DNA from 3 places in the Porphyromonas asaccharolytica DSM 20707 genome. Region 1 is predicted to be linked to each of the others. Evidence: riboswitches for the same ligand, from Rfam matches in the RefSeq annotation. Region 1 holds a riboswitch; each other region holds the start of a gene.

The links. A riboswitch is a leader RNA that binds a small molecule or an ion and turns the genes downstream of it on or off. The one in region 1 is predicted to bind cobalamin.
Region 2: another riboswitch for cobalamin. It lies ahead of PORAS_RS06985 (anaerobic ribonucleoside triphosphate reductase); the one in region 1 lies ahead of PORAS_RS08085 (hypothetical protein).
Region 3: another riboswitch for cobalamin. It lies ahead of PORAS_RS02190 (4-hydroxyphenylacetate 3-hydroxylase family protein); the one in region 1 lies ahead of PORAS_RS08085 (hypothetical protein).

Annotation. Positions count from the first base shown of each region.
Region 1 covers NC_015501.1:2,062,325-2,069,824, reverse strand. The annotation lists gene PORAS_RS08095 (OmpA family protein) at 754-1,917, shown strand; gene PORAS_RS08090 (OmpA family protein) at 1,969-3,132, shown strand; cobalamin riboswitch at 4,009-4,221, shown strand; gene PORAS_RS08085 (hypothetical protein) at 4,408-5,514, shown strand; gene PORAS_RS08080 (DUF4465 domain-containing protein) at 5,540-7,500, shown strand, end outside.
Region 2 covers NC_015501.1:1,803,462-1,810,961, reverse strand. The annotation lists gene PORAS_RS07015 (hypothetical protein) at 1-172, opposite strand, end outside; gene PORAS_RS07005 (IS3 family transposase) at 526-1,566, opposite strand; gene PORAS_RS07000 (helix-turn-helix domain-containing protein) at 1,553-1,942, opposite strand; gene PORAS_RS06995 (formate--tetrahydrofolate ligase) at 2,165-3,835, opposite strand; tRNA gene PORAS_RS06990 (tRNA-Thr) at 3,928-4,000, opposite strand; cobalamin riboswitch at 4,627-4,851, shown strand; gene PORAS_RS06985 (anaerobic ribonucleoside triphosphate reductase) at 4,906-7,305, shown strand; gene nrdG (anaerobic ribonucleoside-triphosphate reductase activating protein) at 7,335-7,500, shown strand, end outside.
Region 3 covers NC_015501.1:539,381-546,880, forward strand. The annotation lists gene PORAS_RS02175 (4-hydroxybutyrate dehydrogenase) at 1-329, opposite strand, end outside; gene PORAS_RS02180 (acetyl-CoA hydrolase/transferase family protein) at 345-1,631, opposite strand; gene PORAS_RS02185 (NifU family protein) at 1,755-2,048, opposite strand; gene PORAS_RS02190 (4-hydroxyphenylacetate 3-hydroxylase family protein) at 2,061-3,533, opposite strand; cobalamin riboswitch at 3,801-4,079, opposite strand; gene PORAS_RS02195 (leucine-rich repeat domain-containing protein) at 4,572-7,169, shown strand.

The DNA of each region.
Region 1 (7,500 bases):
TGGATATTCGAGAAAGGAGGGAATCGGATGAATTGCCTCGTAAAGATATGTAAATAGAGATTGGAGACTAGAGGTTAGAAATTAGGGGGCAGGGGTGACATATTATAGTGAGCTCATCTATGCCTCACTTGTCGCTAATGTGTAGCTCCTGACAGAGCGATTATAATGCGTCAGCCCTGAGGTTAGAGTTGTTTCTAGTGACACTAGCCGATCGTCAACAGCTAACCACTAATCACGGCACTATTCGGAAGATCCACATGGAAAATGTTTTATTCTTTCCTGACCATTCAGAAATGTCTTCATAGAGGTGCTCTTGTCTAGCAGCATAATGAGTACTCCAGAGCTGAGACCTCTATTGATTGATATGGTAAGAGTGTTTTTGTCTAGCATTCATAAGGTGTTAAGAGCGATCTCTACTAGAGTAAATAGATGCTCCTTCGCAGGGTCTCTTTTAGAGCATCTACCTGAGTTCCCTTGCATTTTGTTTCCCTATTTAGTAGCTCAGTTCGTTTAGGTCGTGGAGTCGATTTCTTGAGAAGAAATGTAAGATTAGAGACTATGCGATAGTGCCCGCCTAGAGTCCTTGAGGGATAAAAAAAACATCTATCCCGTTCGCCATTTGGTTAAGTCGATAAATAATACTACTTTTGCAGTGTATTACGTGCTCATATAGATAATCCTAGGGGTACGAGCGATACACTAACATACTATAAACTAATCAGAAACAAACCAGTAACAAGATAAAGTATAATTATGAAAGTAAAGCTCTTTCTGATCTCCCTCTTGTTGGGAGTAACGACTCTAACGCTGAGTGCTCAGGAGACTGTAGCACCTCAAGCTGGCACAAAGCCTGTCTACAAGACAACCTTTGAGCGTGGCACAGCAGCAGATCATTGGTTCCTTACACTACAAGGTGGTGTGGGAGCTCAGTTCGTAGGAAGTAATGAGGAGAAGCCCTTTGGGGATCGTCTTCAGATGTCTTACTCACTCTCTTTGGGTAAGTACCACACACCTTCCTTTGCTACACGTCTCAATCTAGTTGGAGCACAGGCTCACACCTACTATAAGGTAGGCAACGAAGTGAGGAACTACGAGACTAGCTTCGTAGGAGCTCACTACGACTTCATGTTTGACATCGTCAATCACTTCAGCCGTTACAACGCTAAGCGTGTCTTCCACATCATCCCATTTGCAGGTGTGGGTTATAACATGAAGTTTAACAAGGCATTTGAGGATCTTCATCACACTGCAGCTCTCGATGCTGGTCTACAGCTCCAGTTCCGTCTAGGTCGTCGTGCTGATCTAGTTGTAGAGGCTAAGGCTATCTATAACAACTTCAACTTTAACTACACCAATGATCCTAAGGAGAAGGTATGGAATCCTAATGCTTACAACGGTCTCTACGGAGCCCTCACCGGCGGTCTTAACTTCCGCATGGGTGGTGTCGAGTGGACAGAGGTGGTACCTATGGACTATGCTCTGATCAATGACCTAAACAGCCAGATCAGCTCACTCCGTGCAGAGAATGCAGAGCTCAGCAAGCGTCCTGTATCTTGCCCTGAGTGCCCAGAGCTAACTGCCCAGACTACTACGAAAGAGGTTATGTCTGACAAGACCATCCTCTTCAAGTTCGATAGCTCACGCATCGACAAGAACCAGATGATCACGCTCTACAACGTCAGCGAGTATGTCAAGGCAAACAATACGCCTATCCTAGTCATCGGCTATACCGACACAACTGGTGATGCTAACTACAACCTGGGTCTATCAGAGCGTCGTGCTAAGGCTGTCGCAAATGCCCTCATCAATGACTTCGGCGTATCTGCTGATATGATCACGACTCAGTGGGAGGGTGCTACGGACAAGCTATTTGACACCAAGTCTTGGAATCGCGTTGTCATCATACGCTCTAAGTAAGTCGCATAGCTCACTCAAATCATCAATCTACGAATTAAACACACTAGAAATATGAAAGCAAAAGTATTTATGCTATCACTCGTTGTCGCCCTAACAGCTTTCGTGGCTCAAGCTCAGGAGGCTCCTGAGGTCGACAACCGCCCCGCATATAAGACGGAGTTTGAGCAAGACCCTGCTGCTCATTGGTTTATTGAGCTACATGGAGGTGCTGCTATGCTACCTTTTGGCAACAAGGCTAATGGAGACGCTGAGTTTGTAGACCGCATCTCACCCGTTGTCAGTCTCTCTTTAGGACGCTGGCACTCACCATACTTTGCTACCCGCCTACGTGGCTATGCATGGAATGTATATAGCTTTGAGAAGCCAGCTAACGAGGTCGTTCGCTATCAGAACGTCTTCGGAGCAGCTTCACTAGAGTTTATGTTTGACGTAGTCAACTATTTCGCTCCATACAGAGAGAACCGTGTCTTCCACCTCGTTCCCTTCGTTGGTCTGGGTGCACACATGAAGTTCTACTCAGCTGATGATAAGAGCGGTGATAGAGTTGGTACAGAGAATGATCTTAGTGGTCTGTTCAATGGAGGTCTTGCGCTCAAGTTCCGTCTAGGCAAGCGCGTCGACCTCAACCTCGAGGGTCAGATGATGGTCTCTAAGAACAACTTCAAGGGTACTCTAACGGCTCATAATCCTGCAGACGTTACAGCTCTTGTATCAGCAGGTCTAACCTTTAAGCTCGGTCGTGTAGCCTTCCAGCCTATTACTCCTATGGACTACGAACTCGTTAATGACCTCAATGGTCAGATCAGCTCGCTACGTGCTCAGAATGCTGAGCTCAGTAAGCGTCCTGTATCTTGCCCTGAGTGCCCTGATGCTCTAGCTCCTGCAACGGCTGTAAACGTTATAGAGAACGTCGTAGCTTTCCGTATCGGCAGTGCTAAGATCGACAAGAACCAGATGATCAACGTATACAACTCTGCCGAGGCTGCAAAGGCAAACGGTGGTAAGATCTACATCGTCGGCTATGCTGATGAGCAGACTGGTACGCCAGAGATCAACATGTCACTCTCAGAGCGTCGTGCTGAGGCTGTTAAGAATGCCCTCATCAACAACTACGGAGTCAACCCTGACAATATCGTCATCGACTTCAAGGGTGACACTGTACAGCCATTTGCTACAAACGAGTGGAACCGCGTTGCTATCATCAGCATCAAGTAAGCGACAGCAACGATAGTTACTTCTTACATCGTCATGGCATAACTCTTTGCTAGATAAGGCTTGACATGTAGAGGTACAAAAATCTAAATATAAAGAGAGGTGGTGACCATGGTTGCCACCTCTCTTTATTTATACGTGTCCTCTTTAGTAAAGGAGGCACTTGATGAGCAGTGATCGTTGTATCAAAACGAGTTGTCGCCCTGCTTTCTAAGTTCATATGCAAGTAAAAAGCGAAGTTTTTTCTCGTTTCGCAAGCTCGGTCGACTGCTCGGCGGGGAACCGCTCGGCGGGGTGGGGGCTCCCACCGTAGGGGCGGACCTGTGTGTCCGCCCGTCCTCACCTGAGCGCAGTCTATTCTGCGGGCGGACACGTAGGTCCGCCCCTACACAAGCTACGTCAGCACGACAATTCCATTCATCAAACGCTGTAACCTCGATCTGTAGGGACGCACGGCTAGCATCTAGAGGGGGGCTGTCTTCGTTAAAAACCACAACGCAGACAAATCGTTACACGTCTCTAACTTCTAATCTCTAACTTCTAATCTCTGACTTCTAACCTCTAACCTCAGACTCGATAGTCACGTAGGGATTTGACATTTTCCACGTGGCTATTTTTTATTCTCCACGGAGGCGCGGATCATTCCCTCGGACATATCATTTGATTTCTCCGAAGTTTCATCTCGTCTCTACGTGGGGATTTTTTTTGTTGCTACGTGAAGGATGAAAAATTTCCACGTGAGTACGTCTCTTCTCTGGAATCGTCTCGACAGATATGAGCATCGGATTATCATGCGTAGCCCTGGGGAGCTGAAGCTTTGCTGAGTCTGTCGCTTTTCTGTACCTTTGTAAGAGATTGTGGTTAGTGGATAGGCATACCGCTCACTACACCTATGCGAGGTGTAGCGTATGTCACGCCACTCTAAGAGGGAATCAGGTGCAAGTCCTGAGCAAACCCGTTGCTGTAAAGCTCCCCACAGGCTAAGATGACATCTACCTAGATGAGACCACTGCCCTGCTAACGTTACTAGGGGTGGGAAGGAGACACCTTAGCGAGCTAAGCCAGAAGACCTTCCATGATCGTTGTACACATCAGCCTGCAACGTGGACTTTGCAGTACGATATGCTTCGAACTAGGGGCTTATACTTCCTCCCTATGCACTAGACGACTAGGATAGATGCTCCTAGTCGGTGGCTCGTTGAGCTACTGAGTTGTTGAGTCGTAGAGTCTACTATGCGGTACTGAGATAGTATCTTGAATCCCCTAGACTCTATTGATATGAGACATATCTACTTGCTTGTACTGCACACCCTCACCGGTTTACTCCTCCTAGGTGTGGCGACACTCTCTGCGCAGGAGAGTCGCATCACGGAGGTGCTCGCTTACCATCCAGCTCCAGGACAATTTATGGGTAGCGAGGCGATGGCGAGCCAAGATGTCACCACTTATGCTGATCTTCTTCGCAAAGCGCAGAAGCGCCTTGTCGAGGAGCACACCTTCCTCTCTCTCGGTGGGTGGGGTGGGTACATTGTCGTACGCATTCAGCCTGCATTGGTCAACCAGCCTGGTCAGGCGGACTTTGCCATACTGGGCAATGCTTTCATTGGCAATGCGGAGCCGGGGATCATCTATGTGAGCCAAGATGTCAATGGCAACGGACTAGCGGACGACCCGTGGTACCGCATCCGTGGCAGCGAGGACTATCGTAGCAACCTTGACTACACAATCACCTACTACAAGCCAAAAGATCCATACAACGACCCCATCGCCTGGAGCGACTCGGAGGGAGAGTCGGGACTCATACCGCGCAATAAGTACCACACGACCAATAGCTACTATCCGCTCTGGGAGGGTGATAAAGTGACCTTCATGGGGGTCCTCCTGCCGGACTGTATGAAGCTAGACTCCGCAAGTGGACAGTGGCAATCTGAGCCTTACGCTTATGGCTATGCAGACAATCACCCCAACGACTCCTCCGGTAGTCACATTGATATAGACAGTGCGGTCAATGCAGCGGGTGAGTTGGTACAGCTAGATCGTATCGACTTTCTCAAGGTGCAGACGGGTGTCCATCAGCAAAATGATGTGACGGGTGAAGTGTCGACCGAGTTCGCGGGTATCAGACCTCTCGCCAAGGGCTCCAGCATCGTTTCTCCTACGGCTACGCCAGCAGTACGTCTCTCTTATAGCGACAAGCAGCTACAGATCGAGAGTGAGGTGACTGGTACGCTATACCTATATAATATAGATGGGCAACTGATCCTAACGCATCCACTCTCTGTGGGTAGTGCGAAGGTCGCTTTGCCCGCTATGGGCGATTGCTATATCGTACTTTTACGCCTAGAGGGCGGAGCTACGACATCGCATCGTATATGCAGACAATAACAAACTATATATTCACTCAATTACTATGCAAAGAACAGTAACGACAACGCTCCTACTACTCTGCTGGTTACTCCTGCCACCGATCGTGTGGGGACAAGAGGACAACGAACTCTTGATGCCCACAGAGACTTGGAGCAGTAACGAGCATAAGGTGGGAGATACCCCGCTGATCCTCTACGATAGTGGAGGAGCCGACGGCAATGCTTTGGCAAGCAAGACGGGGAAGATCCTCTTCACGCCAGAGCAAGCTGGCAAATGTATCGAGATAGAGATACAGGAGCTTGCCTTAGACAATCAAGACGAGCTTTACATCCTCGAGGGTGCCGCACCTTTCTCTAATTGGTCCTCTCCTAACGAGAAATTAATTATCAGGAAGTTTACTAAGGAGGATAGACCGACGCTCCCCCTTAAGCTTCGCTCCAGTGACAAGTCTGGTAAGCTAACAATCGGTAGCAAGACGAAAGTTAATCCAGGTGCCGGCTTTAAGATCATCGTACGCACGGTCGATCAGCCTGCGATCCAGGTCGCCTCTGTCCTAGAGGACAAGAGTGCTAGCCACGACCCCTACATCGGCGAGCAGTCGCTCATCGTCTCTAACCTCAAGATAACAACCGAGGGACTAGCCAAGGCTCCCCAGCTGACGGCTCTGCACTACAAGCTCAGCGAGACAAAGCCGAGCGACATCACGGCAATATACCTCTACGAGGCAAACAGTCGTAAACCCAAACAGCTAGACGCTGACAAGCTACTCGGCAAGACGACAGAAGTCTCTGCCGAGGGTACGATCACACTCTCTAAGGAGTACACGCTCTCTGAGCCTAACTATGATCTAGTTTTGGTCGTTGACCTCAAGAGCGATGTGGAGGCTGGTAGCCGTATCGATGTTGCTACGACAAAGCTCACAACGACTCTGGGCGACCACGAGGTAACGCTCCAAGAGCCTAAGGCGCTCACCGTAGAGGATGCCTACGCACTCTCTAAGACTCCGCAGACCTATACCATAGGTGATAAGTCTCTGACGCTATACGATGATGGCGGTAAGTATGAGCCAATCAGCGAGAAGTTTGACGGATACGCTGTCTTCAAGCCTGAGACTGCTGGCAAGGTGATCCAGGTAGACTTTACGAAGCTAGATCTCTTTAGCTACTCTTCGATCGGTCGTGCTGATCTCGTTGAGGTGTACAATGGCTCAGAGGTCAATGCGGACAACCTCATCATCAAGCTCAACAAGGAGACGGCTTACAAAGCAACTTCGACAGCCCCCGACGGTAGTCTGACGATCCGTCTTGTAACGAATACGGGGACTCCTAAGGCTGGTTTTGAGGCACTGGTCTCTCAGATCGCTCCTCTGCCTATGGCGGTCGACTCGCTCTCGGGTAGAACCATCGAGGTCGACACTTTTGCGATGCCTATCAATGCGGGCGTCCAGCAGGTTGGCATGGTTGCCTTCACGCTCGTTGCTAAGGGGACCAAAGACCCTGTCACACTGCAGCGTCTAGACCTTAGCTCAATCAGCAAGACGAAAGACGTAGCTCAGGTGGCGCTCTATTACAGCCCGATCGTAGATGACTTTACGAAGGCTAAGGAGATCGCACGCTGGGACTTTGCCGAGGCACTCACCGCCACGCTCCCCATGCCTCAAGTACTGCGTGAGGGGGCTAACTACTTCTACCTAGCTGTAGACCTCCAGGAGACTGCTCACAAGGGCAACAAGGTCAACCTATCCATTGACAAGCTCTACCTCTCAGCAGGCGAGAAGACGCTACCCGAGCAGGAGCGCACCCGCACGGAGGCGCTAGAGGTAATGAATAAGATGGTGCTCACCCTCGGTAAGCATCATATCAAGGTGTACGAGCCTTGGGACTTTACGCCTCAGCTCAAGCACAGCCTTACCACGGGATATGACACTGACGCAGGCGAGCGCAGCGTCACCTTTGAAGCTACCACTCCAGACAACGTTATACAGCTTGACATCAATGAGTGGGA
Region 2 (7,500 bases), 260 kb from region 1:
CCCACGCCTTGCCATCTTCATTGGGCTTAGCTAGAAGACCTACATCCTGTAGGTTGTACTCACTCAGGAGTGATAGCGGGTTAAGACTTTGCGAAGCTTCTTGTGCCGAGAGACTCTGGCAGTAGAGTAGGGGCAGGGTTAGTAGGATAGCCGAGACAAATTTTCTCATCATAGATGTTTCAGTAAACGTTTATAAAAGCGCAATCTATCATCACCTCAGTGTGACTTACGCAGCTAAGCGCAAAGATACTAAATTAGGTTACTATGGGTCCCGCACATTACAGTGGTGGATGCGTTTCTACCGAGGAATTCAGAAATCTCCACGTGGAAAAGAAAAATTCTCCACGTGGAGACGAAATAAAACTTCGGAGGAATCAAATGAAACTTCGGAGGAAATGTTTCGTCTCCACGTGGAGAATGTCCTCTTCCTGAAAAAAGTACACAGTTGGGAAGGTGTTACTGAGATGATACACGGGTTGTTTTTGTTAATCCTGTGAGCGTTCTCATCTGTTAGTTTTGCTCCTGCTAGGGTACACGACTTGTCGTCGTCTTTACTGCGGAGGTACACAAAGATAGGTCTTTGTTGGGAGTTAAGCGGCATGAGCTCGGAGATTTGAGGCTCAGAGCTTTGGGAGAATTGTTCTTAGCTATCTGGTTCTTAGAGGGTTGGGTGGTTAGAGGGTTGGGGTAATTTGGTATGAGCATCTGCATCGGAGTCTTCTTGTTGATGGCTCGATGAGGTCGCGCTGTGTTATAGAGAGCAATCGTTTGAGAGAGGATCTCTCGAACTTGATCTATGGGCTTATCCTCGAAGTTGTAAAGCCAGTCGTTCTTGATGATCCCGTTAAGTCGCTCAGCCATAGCGTTGTGAAGGGGGTTTCCGGTCTGGGTGACGCTGGTTACGATGCCTAGGCTGGCCTCGTAGTCCGTCATCTGCTTGGAGACATATTGACAGCCTCGGTCGCTATGGAAGATGAGCCCTTTGAGGTCAAAGCCATGCTTCTGATAGAAGTCAACGGTCTGTCTTAGTGCGTTGTAGGGACCCTCTGTGGAGAGCGTGGGCTGCAGGTCAAAGCCGGTGATGATGCGGCTATAAGCGTCCATCGTCAGGGAGAGATATGCGAAGCCCCCTAAACATTTGACGTAGGTTATGTCTGAGACGGTGAGCCGGCAATGGTCGGTGGCTATGTACTTAGGGGTGGTGTTCAGGTGGTCTTGGAAGCCGTGATTGACCACTCCCTTGGTCGTCTGGGGTGGACGCTTGCGCTTGCGACTTCTTAGTAGCATATCGTTGGCTCCTAACACTTTGTAGAGCCAGTCTCGACCTACTTGGAAGGTCCCTTTGAAGTATTCGTTGGCACACTGCTGGATGGTGTCTACGCCTGCTTTGGGGAGCTGACCGCGCACATACTGGCAATAGTGTAGGACGGAAGCTACTTTGACATCTTCGTCTTGCTCGGTGAAGGTGTGCTTGTAGTAGCCTTTGCGGCTGACTTCTAACAGCTGACAAAGGTAGGTTATGGAGAGCTTTTGATCTCTCTCTTTGGCGGACTCAAGCTGTCTCACGGCTGCAAATCGGTCTTTTTTTTAGATCAATGTGGTAGCGATTCAAGACCACTTCGAGTAGTGTCTTGTTGACTAATGCCTTGCTCTCAGCCTGGAAGAGGGCTGCTTTGAGACGAGCGTTTTCACGCTTGAGTTCTGCGTACTCTGGATCTACGTCTTTGTTCTTGTTTGTCTTGCTCATAGTGCTACTGGTGCTTTGGTTGGGTAACTCTACATCAAAGGTACGCAACCAATTTCGAATGGTGCGTGTGGTAATGCCGTAGCGCTGGCTGGTGGTGGCAATGCTGTCACCGGTGGCTAGGAGGTCGTCAATGACTCTCCACTTGAAATCTAGGGGATATCCCTTTCGTCCTAGTTTACTTTTTTCTTGTTTCATAGTTGTTGGGGTTGGCTTCCCCAACTGTGTACTATTTCAGGAGAGGACAGAATAAAAAATAGCCACCGAGGAATTTTGTATTTCCTCCGTGGCTATCGAATTAGAGATTAGGAATTAGAGGTTAGAGACGCGTAGCAATCTGTAACTTTGATGCACCGAACGCACCGAACGTGCGTTTCTACAGCGGGTTACTCGTCACGTCAGATTCCCCGACTTGCTTTTTTAGCTCAGACCCTCGATGACGCCATCGACGATGTCCATGTGGACGGCTTGTGGCTCCTTGGGCAGTCCTGGCATACGCATGATGCTACCCATGATGACGACGATCATCTCGGCACCACTATTGAGGACGATATCCTCGACCTTCATATCGAAGTCTCGTACGTCGCCATAACCCTTAGGATCTGCTGAGAAGGAGTACTGCGTCTTGGCAATGCAGATGGGGTAGCGCTCCATGTTGAGCTCTTGGATACGAGCGAGCTTCTTCTCCGCTTTGCTACTATAGGTTACATTGGCAGCCCCATAGATGCGCTTGGCGATATGCTCGACCTTTGTCTTGACAGGCTCACTGAGCTCGTAAACGTGGTCGATAGGCTCTGAGGGGTGCTCCTCGATAGTCTTGACGACAAGCTCAGCCAGCTCAGTAGCGCCCTTGCCACCCTCACTGTAAGCATTGTTGATTGCAAAGCCGCAGCCTAGGACCTGCTCGCAGTGATTGCGTACGATCTCGATCTCCTCGTCGGTATCGGTAGCGTAGCGGTTGAAGGCAACGACCACCGTCTGCCCGAAGTTGTGCAGGTTATGCACGTGACGATCGAGATTGGCAAGACCCTTACGTACGCCCTCTATGTCCTTCTCGTAGATCTGCTTCTCGTGGACATCGCCGTGCATCTTGAGACCTGCGAGGGTAGCGACGATGACTGTCAGCTTAGGCGTGATACCAGCTACACGGCACTTGATGTCGAGGAACTTCTCCGCACCGAGGTCGGCACCGAAGCCGGCCTCCGTGATCGTGTAGTCGCAGCAAGACATAGCCATCTTCGTAGCGATGATCGAGTTACAGCCGTGAGCGATATTAGCGAAAGGTCCGCCATGGATGAAGGCGGGTGTCCCCTCAGTGGTCTGTACGAGGTTCGGCTTGATCGCATCCTTCAGGAGGATGGTGATAGCACCTCCGATGCCTAGATCCTTGACATGAAATGGCTCCTTAGTTTTAGTATAGCCGAGGAGGATATTGTCGATACGACGACGTAGATCCTCTAGGTCTGATGCGAGGCAGAGGATCGCCATGATCTCACTCGCGGGAGTGATGTCGAACCCGGTCTCCGTGGGGATGCCATTGCCTACGCCGCCTAGACCGGTGATGCAGTTACGCAGGGAGCGGTCGTTGACGTCTAGGACACGCTTCCAGAGCACCTCGGAGAGGCCCTCGCAGCTATTTCTATTCTGATAGATATAGTTGTCTAGAAGTGCGGTGATCATATTGTGCGCTGAGGTGATAGCGTGAAAGTCGCCGGTGAAGTGGAGGTTGATACTCTCCATCGGGAGTACCTGTGCGTAGCCACCACCGGCGGCACCACCCTTCATACCGAAGCAAGGTCCGAGAGAAGGCTCACGCAGAGCCACGGCGGCACTCTTGCCGATCTTGTTGAGACCGAGTGCGAGACCGATGGAGACGGTGGTCTTACCGACACCGGCCTTGGTTGGGGTGATAGCGGTCACGAGGATGAGGTTGCTCTGGGCTATCTTGTCTGGGTCCATCCGCTCGTGTGATATCTTGCCGATGTAGTGTCCGTAAGGCTCTAGCTCTTGATCTGTGATGTTGAGCTGGTGAGCGATCTCCTCAATGGGCTTGAGCTGGCACTCACGAGCTATCTGAATATCTGATTTCATTGCTGTACGATGTTAGTGTATAACGAAAAAAAGGCACCCCCTACAGGGTCGGGTAGACCACTATAGACGACACCCTTAGGAAGTGATATAAGAGCCGAAAGCCGGACTCGAACCGGCGACCTACTCATTACGAATGAGTTGCTCTACCAACTGAGCTATTTCGGCGTCTCATTGACGGTGCAAAAGTACAACAAACTTTTGATACTACAAAACTTTTGGCGAGATAGTGATCCCGAGCAACCAAAGTCAAAGCGAGACGAGTAACGATTTTGTAGGGACGCACGAGCCGTGTAACCCGCTGTAGGGACGCACGGCTCGTGCGTCCGTCCCCGTTAAAACCCTGACGCTGTAACGCTTTGACACAACGGACGTACGGTCTGTCCGTCCCCACAAAGGGTTACAGCGTCTGATGGCCGGATTTGTCGTGTTGATGTGGTTTGTGTATGGGCGGACCTGCGTGTCCGCCCATAGAGCAGACAGCGCTCCGACGAGGACGGGCGGACACATAGGTCCGCCCCTACAAATCGCTGCACGTATCATCGCTACGCGTCTTGATATTTGACAATTTGGTGTGCGAGACAATGCATCTAAAAAATCTAATTGGAGAACTTATCGGAGGTACTATTTATGCAAATGGCTAAACCTTAGCGTGTTGTGTATTTGTTTTGGATAACTTTTCGACAGTTATCGATTTCGAAGTTGTTTTATTTGGCTATTTCGTAGGAAAGCTGTAATATTGCACTTGTAACAAATGAGGGTGCTTTACGTCGTCTTCCTTTCGTTCATTTGCGATCTCATAATACTATAAGGGTGGACTAGTGCACATCGCCTAGTCGCTGGGAAACTGGTGCAAGTCCAGTACAGAACCCGCTGCTGTAATTCTCGCCATAGAGGAGGATCACATATCCACTGTCTTAACTAAGATGGGAAGGAGATCGCTCCAAGCAGGGCTACGCCACACACTGCATAGTCCCGACGAGATAAGTCAGAAGACCGACCCTAGTAGACGGAGATCGCACGAGAGAAGGAAGAAACGTGAGCGTCTTAACATTACTTTCGGGAATTGAAGTATGACAACAACTATCAAACAAATCATCAAGCGGGATGGGCTGCAAGAGCCATTTACCCCGTCGAAGATTGAGAACGCCGTTCTCAAAGCCTACATTGCCACAGGTCAGACTGAGTGTCTCCAAGAGGCGAAGATCGTTACCATGGGCGTCCTAGCACGCATCGAGCAGGAGGTCATCTCTGTCGAGGAGGTACAGGATCTCGTCGAGAGCGAGCTCATGAAGGTGCAGCCGGAGGTGGCTAAGCGCTACATACTCTATCGCGAGTGGCGCAACACGGAGCGCCAGAAGAAGAGCGAGCTCAAGCGCAACCTCGATGGCATCGTGACCATCGACAGTAATGATGTCAATCTGAGCAACGCCAATATGAGTAGTCACACGCCCGCTGGGCAGATGATGACCTTCGCCTCTGAGGTCTCTAAGGACTACACCTACCGCTACCTGCTCCCCACGCAGTACGCTGAGGCGCATCGTCGCGGGGATATACATATCCACGATCTCGATTACTACCCTACGAAGACGACCACTTGTATCCAGTACGACCTGGCGGATCTCTACGAGCGAGGCTTTCATACGAAAAATGGTAGCATACGCACGCCTCAGAGCATACAGAGCTATGCAACGCTGGCGACGATCGTCTTCCAGACAAACCAAAACGAGCAGCATGGCGGGCAGGCGATACCAGCCTTTGACTTCTTCATGGCACCGGGCGTTTACAAGACTTTTCTCAAGCATGTAGCCGACACGATCTGCTTATTCCTCCACTGCATAGGAGCTACCGATATTCCCTCGTCACGGGAAGTACGAGAGCTAGCTAAGCAGCATCTAGACTGCATCGTCCCGACTTCGACGGCTGTGACGAACTTGTGCCAAGCTCTGTCCCAGCGGGTTGATAAGGAGATTCCTCGTAAAGAGGTGGTCTACCTAATTAACCAAGCGATAGAGCGTACGCGTCGTGACACGCATCAAGCTATGGAGGGCTTCATACACAATCTCAACACGATGCACTCACGAGGAGGTAATCAGGTGGTCTTTAGCTCGATCAACTATGGTACCGATACCTCGGCCGAGGGGCGTATGGTGATCGAGGAGCTGATGAAAGCAACGACCGAGGGGCTAGGCGTAGGTGGCGAGGTACCAGTCTTCCCGATACAGATCTTTAAGGTCAAGGAGGGGGTCAACTACTCCGAGGCGGACTTCGATCGTGCGATGAAGGACTTCGACCGTGCCGTGGCTGGGGAGATGGAGTTTGAGACGCCAAACTTTGACCTTTTCCTGAAAGCTTGCGAGACGACGGCGAAGGCACTTTTCCCAAACTTTGTCTTCCTAGATACCCCCTTCAACCATAATGATGAGTGGAATGCGGAGGATCCGCTGCGCTACCGTCATGAGCTAGCCACGATGGGATGCCGTACGCGTGTCTTCGAGAATATCAATGGTCCTCGTACCTCGATAGGTCGTGGCAACCTATCCTTTACAACGATCAACCTACCTCGCCTAGCGATCGAGGCGATGCGCTATGCTAAGGAGCAGATGGGTACGAAGGAGGATCTAGGCAAGATGCGCAGTATAGCGATCAATAAGCTCTACACCTCGATACGTGAGATGGCTCGCCTCGTGGGCGAACAGCTACACACGCGCTACGAATTTCAGGCGACGGCCTTGGCACGTCAGTTCCCCTTTATGATGGGCAATGATGTCTGGAAGGGTGGGGGAGCTTTGCGTCCCAACGACCCCGTCGGTCACGTGATAGACAGCGGTACGCTCGGCATCGGCTTCATCGGGGGGCACAACGCTATGTGTGCGATCTATGGTGAGGGGCACGGCACCAACGAGGATGCTTGGCATACGCTCTACCACTGCATCGAGATCATGGGTGAGGTAGCACAGGAGTTTAAGGAGCGCTATCACCTTAACTACTCGGTACTAGCCACGCCAGCTGAGGGGCTCTCGGGTCGCTTCACACGCCTCGACCGTAAGCGCTACGGTATCATCGAGGGGGTCAACGATAGAGCGTACTATGTCAACTCCTTCCACATTGATGTCAAGGAGGAGATCCGCATTGCGGACAAGATACGCCTAGAGGCTCCCTTCCATGCGCTCACGCTAGGAGGGCATATCACTTATATAGAGCTCGATGGCGAGGCTAAGAAGAATGTCAAGGCGATTGCTAAGATCGTCAAGCTGATGCAGGACAACCACATTGGCTACGGCTCGATCAATCACCCGATAGATACTTGTCGTGAGTGTCACTACAAGGGCGTCATCTATGCTAAGTGCCCGATATGTGGTGGCGAAGACATACTACGTATGCGTCGCATCACGGGCTACCTGACGGGCGACCTCGCCTCGTGGAACTCTGCCAAGCGTGCTGAGGAGGCTGATCGCGTCAAGCATCACTAGCCACTCGCTTCTCGCCTCTATCCTCTCGAATGAACGTCCTCAAGGTCATACCCGAGACCATCCTTGATGGTGATGGGATACGCTGCTCGATCTACTTAGCGGGCTGCTCCCATCACTGCCCAGGGTGTCACAACCCTGAGAGTCACAATCCGCTCGTAGGTACGCCCCTGACGGAGGCGTACCTGCAGCAGATCA
Region 3 (7,500 bases), 660 kb from region 1:
TCAAAAGCGTCCATCACGTCTGTCAAGCCACGCAGCACAAAGAGCTTGGAGATGTCGATGACCGTGCCACCGCCTACGGCTATGACACGATCGTAGTCCGTGCCCTGGAGGTCGTGGAGGATCTGATTCATCATCTCCTCCGAGGGCTCACCTGTGCCGTAGTGCTCCTGCATGACGAAGTGGCAGGGTAGCTGGGAGGCTTTCATAAAGGGCTCGTAGAGGAAGTCATTGGTGATGACTAGGTCACGCTCCCCAAGTGCAAAGGCTTTGGCAAAGTCTGCAAAGGTCTCGAACTGGTCGATGACCGTCTTGAGCTTGAATAGTTGCATAGTAAGAATGTATTGTTATAGTTTGAATCTTCTCTTGCACTCCGCCTCTAGCTCGGGGCGGAAATTGGGATGAGCGATAGCTGTCAGTGCTAAGGCTCGCTCACGGAGCGACTTGCCCTTGAGGTGCGCTACGCCATACTCGGTGACGATGTAGTCTACGTCGTTGCGAGAGGTGGTGATGGCGGCACCCTCTGTGAGTAGCGGTACGATGCGGGAGGCGGTGCCTCGGCGTGCCGTGGAGGGGATAGCGATGATGCTGCGTCCGCCCTTAGACCAAGCGGCACCACGCACGAAGTCAACCTGTCCGCCTGGACCGCTGAACTGTCGCAAGCCCATCGCCTCAGAGACCACCTGCCCCATAAGGTCTACCTCGATACAGCTATTGATGCTCACGAGGTGGTCGTTTTGGGCGATGATGCGCGGGTCGTTGACATAGTTGACGGGACGCATCTCGATGGCTGGGTTGTTGTGCGCAAAGTCGTAGAGTTCTTGCGTACCCATGAGGAATGTAGCGACCACCTTGTTGGGGAGGAGCGTCTTGCACCGACCCGTGATGGTATGAGCCTTGATGAGCTTGACCACGCCGTCAGAGACCATCTCGGAGTGGATACCGAGATCCTTCTTATCCTTGAGAAAGAGCAAGACAGCATCGGGGATTGCTCCGATGCCGAGCTGGAGCGTGTCTCCATCCTGTATGAGCTCTGCGCAGTTGCGTCCGATAGCCTCCTCAACCTCTCCGATGCGTGGCAGGTCAAGTGCGTAGAGTGGGTAGTCGGCCTCTACGATATGTGTGAGCTGAGAGATATGTATGAGGTTGTCTCCGCCAACGAATGGCATCTGCTTATTGAGCTCTCCGATGACGACTCGAGCCTGCTCAGCAGCTGGCTTGCTATAGTCACAGGAGGTGCCGAAGCTGCAGTAGCCCTCCTCGTTGGGATAGGAGAGCTGCACGATAGCTACATCGGGGTGAAAGACTCCCCCTGGCTGCATCATCGAGGGCACCTCGTAGAAGTAGGAGGGGACGAAGTCCGCGCGCTGCTCATCGACGGCAGGACGCGTGTTGGCACCGACGAAGTTGGTCACGAGTCTGAAGTGTCCCTCCATCTCGGGTGCTGTGTAGGGGCTCTCGCCCAGGGTGACCATGTGGAAGATGCGGACATCGTGGAAGCGCTCATAGTTTCGCGCCAAGGCAGCGACGCACGCTTGCGGTACAGCGGCTGCATGAGATAGTACGACGAAGTCACCGTCCTGTATGTGGGAGACCGCTTCGTCGGGAGAGATACTGCTAAATGGGATAGACATATGGAGAGGTTAGAGATTAGAAGATAGAGGTTAGAGATTAGAGTGGCTCTAGTGATGCTAGGAGGACTAGTGGTACTAGTGATGCTAGTGGTACTAGTGACTTTAGCTAAGAGCCAGCAAAAGTTACTTTCGTATGATACGGAGCGCCTCGGCGATGAGTTCGTCGCTGACGCTGTCGTCTACGGTTACCATTAGGGTGGGGAGGCCCAGCTCGCCTCGTAGCGTCTCCTGCACCACCTCCCGGATCGTGCTACTCAGCGAGGGGCATGCTTGACAACTCCCCGAGACCTTGACGAAAACTTGTTCGCCAGCGACCCTCAGCAGCGCTATGTCGCCCCCGTGTGCTTGGAGCTGAGGACGTACATAGCTACTGATGATGGTCGTGATCTCGTCTACCCTAGAGGATAGATCTGTCATAAGAGATAGGGACTACTTGCCCTGAGGCTTATCTAGAGAGGTGTCGAGATGAGCTATCTTACGAGCCAGCTCCTTCTTTGCCTCCATATTACACTGACGCGAGATCATGATGCGCTGAGCCTGTGGCGAGCCAGCACCGTGCAGGCTCTCCGTGCGGTAGCCTACGGCTGCGGTACCGAGCGTGAGATTCTCGATCAGACGCAAGATGCGCATACGATTTACCGTGTCCGTGCCCTTAGCACCAGCGAGGTACTTACGTACGAGTGGCCCGACCTCCTCGTGCTGCAGGTCAGCTTGGCTAGGCATCGTAACCATCAGACCGCCAGCTATGTCCTCAGCGAGACGTGTGATCTCGTAGGGATAGCGGGTTACATTCTGCTTACATACGTTGGCCAGGAGCATATCGATCAGGTAGTTGCCCGACTTCGTCTTCTTGCCCTCAGCCGAGCAAGCGATACCGCAAGCGTAGAGCGTCTCATTGAGGTGAACCATCTCGATCAGCTTGTCCTTGATGTGCGAAGCCCGAGGCACACCGTTGTAGTCAGCAGCCAGAGCAGCAGCACCGATGAGTACGTCGCCCACACCTACCTTACAGCCACCATAAGACTGACGGTGATAGCCAGCGAAGCGCTCGACAAGCATGTTGGAGAACTGGTACTCACGGCACATGAAGACACGCTCCATAGGTACGAAGACGTGATCCATGATGAAGAGCGTCTCATGACCTCCGAAGGTTGAGTTACCCAGGTCAATGTCTGCGCCCTTCTCCATCTTGCGTGTGTCGCAAGACTGACGGCCGTAGATGATCGTAACGCCCTCGGCATCACTGGGGATGGCAAAAGAGACAGCGTAGTCAGCATCCTCCTCACGCATCGAGCAGGTAGGCATGATCAGGTGCTCATGCGAATTGACCGAGCCAGTCTGGTGAGCCTTGGCACCCGTGACGACGATACCATCAGGACGTATCTCGTTGATGTGTACGTAGAGATCTGGATCCTCCTGCTGTGAGGGTGAGAGGCTACGGTCGCCCTTAGGATCGGTCATAGCACCGTCTACGACGAGGTCGTTGTCCTGGCAGTACTGTACATAGTCTCTGAAGCGCTGGTGGTAGTTGGTACCGCACGCCTCGTCCATCTCATAGGTGGTAGACCAGATAGCATTGAAGGCATCCATACCGACACAGCGCTGGAAGCAGCTAGCGGTCTTCTGACCGAGGAGACGCTGCATCTTGACCTTCTTGACGAGGTCCTCAGCGCTCTGGTGAATGTGGCAGAAGCGATTGATCGTCTTGCCCGTAATGTTGGAGGTAGCGGTCATCAGATCCTTGTACTCCTCCTGCTGTGCCAGCTCATAGGTCATCGCTAGCGAATTGAGCGATGGACGGATCATGGGGTGGTCGACGGGGTTGTCGATCTTCTGGCCCATGAAGTAGACGTTAAGGTGGAGAGCTCTAAGGCTCTCGATGTACTCTTCGCGTGTTTTCATAACTTCTTTTCTGTATAAAGTGAATAGAATCTTCGTGCGTCAGAGTAGGACGATCGAAATACAGAGCAGAAGTCACGGGATATGGCCCTATCCTACAGGTCAGCGCCTGTAAAGCCCTCCAAGCTGGCAGTAGGGAGAGAGTGATGAGTGTAGACACGACGAGAGAGAGCCTCATAGTCAGTCTCGCTGCTATGGACTCTATCATACGCACTATGTTAAGCCATCTATGTCCCGCTGTCATTCTTTTTATTTCCTAGCTCTGAAAACAAAAGTCCTATGGCACAGGCAGGTCTTCTGACTTCTCCCTAGTTCGTATAGCTCACATCGAGTCGTACAAAACGGGCGATACCCTGGGTCTTCCCATAGCTACCTACAGCACCTTCACGCGAAGGCTTGTAGGGGTCGTGCTACAGTGACATCTTAATGCAGGGGCGCACTTCAGGAGTTACAGCTGAGAGTACAGTCTTGGCTTCGCACCAAGTTCCCTATTCAGACGGGGTGACAAGATTTGGTTGTTCCTCGTACACCTATGCACCGCAAAGGTACATAATATATTCTAATCCAACCACAAGAACCTGATCAGACACAGAAGAAATGAATCTCCACGTAGGTATTTTCAAATCTCCACGTAGGTATTTTCAAATCTCCACGTGGAAAAGAAAAATTCTCCACGTGGAGACGAAATAAAACTTCGGAGGAATCAAATGAAACTTCGGAGGAATCGTTTCGCCTCCACGTGGAAAATAAAAAATAGCCCCCTGGAAAATCGAAAATCCCTACCGAGGAAAGCGACCGAAGGTCGACCACTGGCTATTAGCTGTTGGCTAGAGTCACTAGAGCCTCTCTAATCTCTAACCTCTAACCTCTAATATCTTTTTTAATATCTTTGCCTTGAGCTGACGTAACTCAGTAGATGCTACGGGCTTAGTACGACGACTCACCTTGAGAAAACATAAATCCATAATACCAACAAACATGAAAAGGATTAGATCACTACTAGGATGCGTCCTAATCATTTGCCTGTCACTATCGCAAAGCATGCTTCTGACAGCTCAAGAAGACCTTGTCGCAGAGATGAATGGTACCTATGCGACGGGGACAGAGTTTAACCTATGGGTATCATCTCGCTCTGGCTCTATACGAGTCGACTACGGCAGTGGCTCACCCACTGAGCTACAGGTCTCTACAGACCCCAGCATGCCGACGAAGATCAACAGCTACACGACCGAAGGCAAGTCGGTCAAAGTATACGGTCGTGACCTGACGACTCTGCGATGCTTCTGGAACAAGCTTACGTCTCTCACGCTGCACGCGCCAGAGCTAGAGATACTCATCTGTCACACAAACAGCATACCCTCTCTAGACCTGACAGGGAGCCCTAAGCTGCGCATACTAGATGCTACGGAGGCAGGGTTGACGACCCTTCAGATGAGCGGTCTGACCCTCATCGATACGCTCGTATGTGATGGCAATAAGTTGACACAGCTAGATCTGAGCGACATGACGCACCTCAGACTCTTGGAGTGCTACAAGAATAAGCTATCACAGCTGGATCTTACCTCTTGTCCAGATCTTGTCAAGGTGTCTGCTCACAAGAACCAACTCACGACACTCAACGTATCTGGACTGACTAAGCTAGAGGAGGTCTCTTGCTGGCAGAATCAAATAGCTGAGCTCGATCTCTCCTCAGCAGCTGCACTCACTGCTCTGGACTGTAGCGAAAACAGCCTAACCAAGCTCCTAGTCAATCCATCGGCTCCTATTAAGAAGGTCGAACTCTATGACAACCAGCTCTCAGAGGAGGCTTTTAACAGCTTTATCAAGAGCCTACCTGATCTGTCTGGACAAGAGTCTGGCACCCTCAAGGCGGTCAAAACAAGCAGTGACAGCCCCGAAGGAAATCAAGTTTCTGCACAAGCCCTCCGAGAGGCTCAACTCAAGAACTGGCGCATCTACAAGGGATATGAGGAGATACCAGTACCTATGCCCCGTGCGACCCTGACGACGAGTGGTGTATCTCAGTGGACGATCTCCGCACAGCTAGCCGATGAGGCGCAACAAGACAAGGCGTGGATCGACTGGAACAACGATGGCATCTGTCAAGACAATGAGCGAGGCCTCCCCGAGGGTAAGCATGCCGTAGAGGCTAACACCATCACGATATATGGCGATCTAGAGGGTCTCTTCTGCTACGAAAACGCCCTGACAGATATCGACGTATCCGCTCTTCAGAGCTTGAAGCGCCTGAACATTAGTGACAATAGCTTGACTCAGATAGACCTCTCTCACAATCCACTCCTCGAGGAGCTGTGGATGCAAAACAATCAGTTCACAACGATCGATCTATCACACCAGCCTGCACTTGATAATCTCAACGCTTCGAGCAATAAGCTCACAGAGATAACCTTCGCGCCTGAGTCAGCAACGAATCGTATCGATCTGTCTAATAACAAGCTAACGACTTTAGACCTATCCAATACACCTCACCTAGCCTTGCTCAACTGCAATGACAACCAACTCTCCGAGTTCGATGGTAGGTATGTCGAGAACTTGAGCTTCCTATATCTAGCAAACAACCAGTTTAAGGATTTCGACCCCACTACCCTACCGGAGCTTATAGAATTAAATCTAAACGGAAATCATCTCTCCTCCATCGATCTAGCAGGTCTCGAGTGGTTGACCAAGCTACTCCTAGCTGGTAATAATATATCCACTATCAACCTCAGAGGCTGTCCTGACCTAGCGCAGCTCAACCTTGCAGAGAACCCTCTGACCAACCTAGACCTAAGCCCCTGCAGTAGCATCTTCTGGCTCAATCTATCTGCATGCGGACTGAGCAGCGTAGATGTCTCCTCGCTATCTTACCTCTCTATGCTATATCTCCCCTACAATAAGCTGACCGAGCTAACCCTGCCTACTGAGTGTGAGGAGCTTGTAGCTCTAGATATAGAGGGCAATCAGATCAGAGGTGACAAGATGCAAGCGCTCATCGACCAGCTGCCTAACCTAGAGTATGGTATAGGCGAGTTTTATGTAGTAGCTCAGGACAGTCTCTACGGCAATGCCATCTCTAGAGATCAAGTGGAGATGGTCATGCAAAAGTCTTGGAAAGTATTCCAAAGCACCAAGACCGAGCCACAGTATCTTGAGTTTGAGGGCTATACGATCTATCCCGTACACCTCACCGTAGGGGAGCATGGCGCTGCCTCTATTGTGAACTATCAACCCGCCAGTGAGGTCCCCATGGGAGTTCGGCTACAGCTATCTGTGACACCTGAAGCTGGCTATAAGATTCAGTCGATACTTGTCAATGGGAAGCCTCTAGAGGGTATGGAGTTCGAAGTGCTCCAGGAGACGAATGTAGAGGTCCGCTTCGAAAAAGAGACTGCTCTACAAGTCCCAACAGACGCTTCTATCGCGCTCTATCCTAACCCCGCAACAGATTACATTACCGTCCGCACGGCTATCGGTAGCTCTATCGAGCTCTTTGCTAGCGATGGCACGCTGGTAGCCACTACGCAGACCACTATGCCAGAGACGACACTCTCCGTAGCAGAGCTCCCAGCAGGACGTTACGTAGCACGGATCACCGAGCGTGACGGCAAGACGGTACTAACGCCTGTGATCGTCCGATGAGCTTCGCTGTCTACCAGACTGCGGACTAGCATACGCAGTCACCATACATGAGACTGTTGCAAAAGTCAACAGTCTCACAATCTTGCTAGCAAGATTGTTCAGACTTTGCAGAAAGGATGAAGCGCAAGGCGCTGAGGGTGAGGTCTGAAGGGAGCATACCTATGTATGTGACCGAAGCCGAATCCCGAAAGCAACACAGCGATTCGCCTTTATGCAACAGTCTCTACATAAAGCGACCCCTGTAGGAGTGCATACTAAAGCATTCCTACAGGGGTCACTACTGCGTCATATGTCGCTACGCTAGCTGTCTGATCGTCTAGCGGTCACAGAG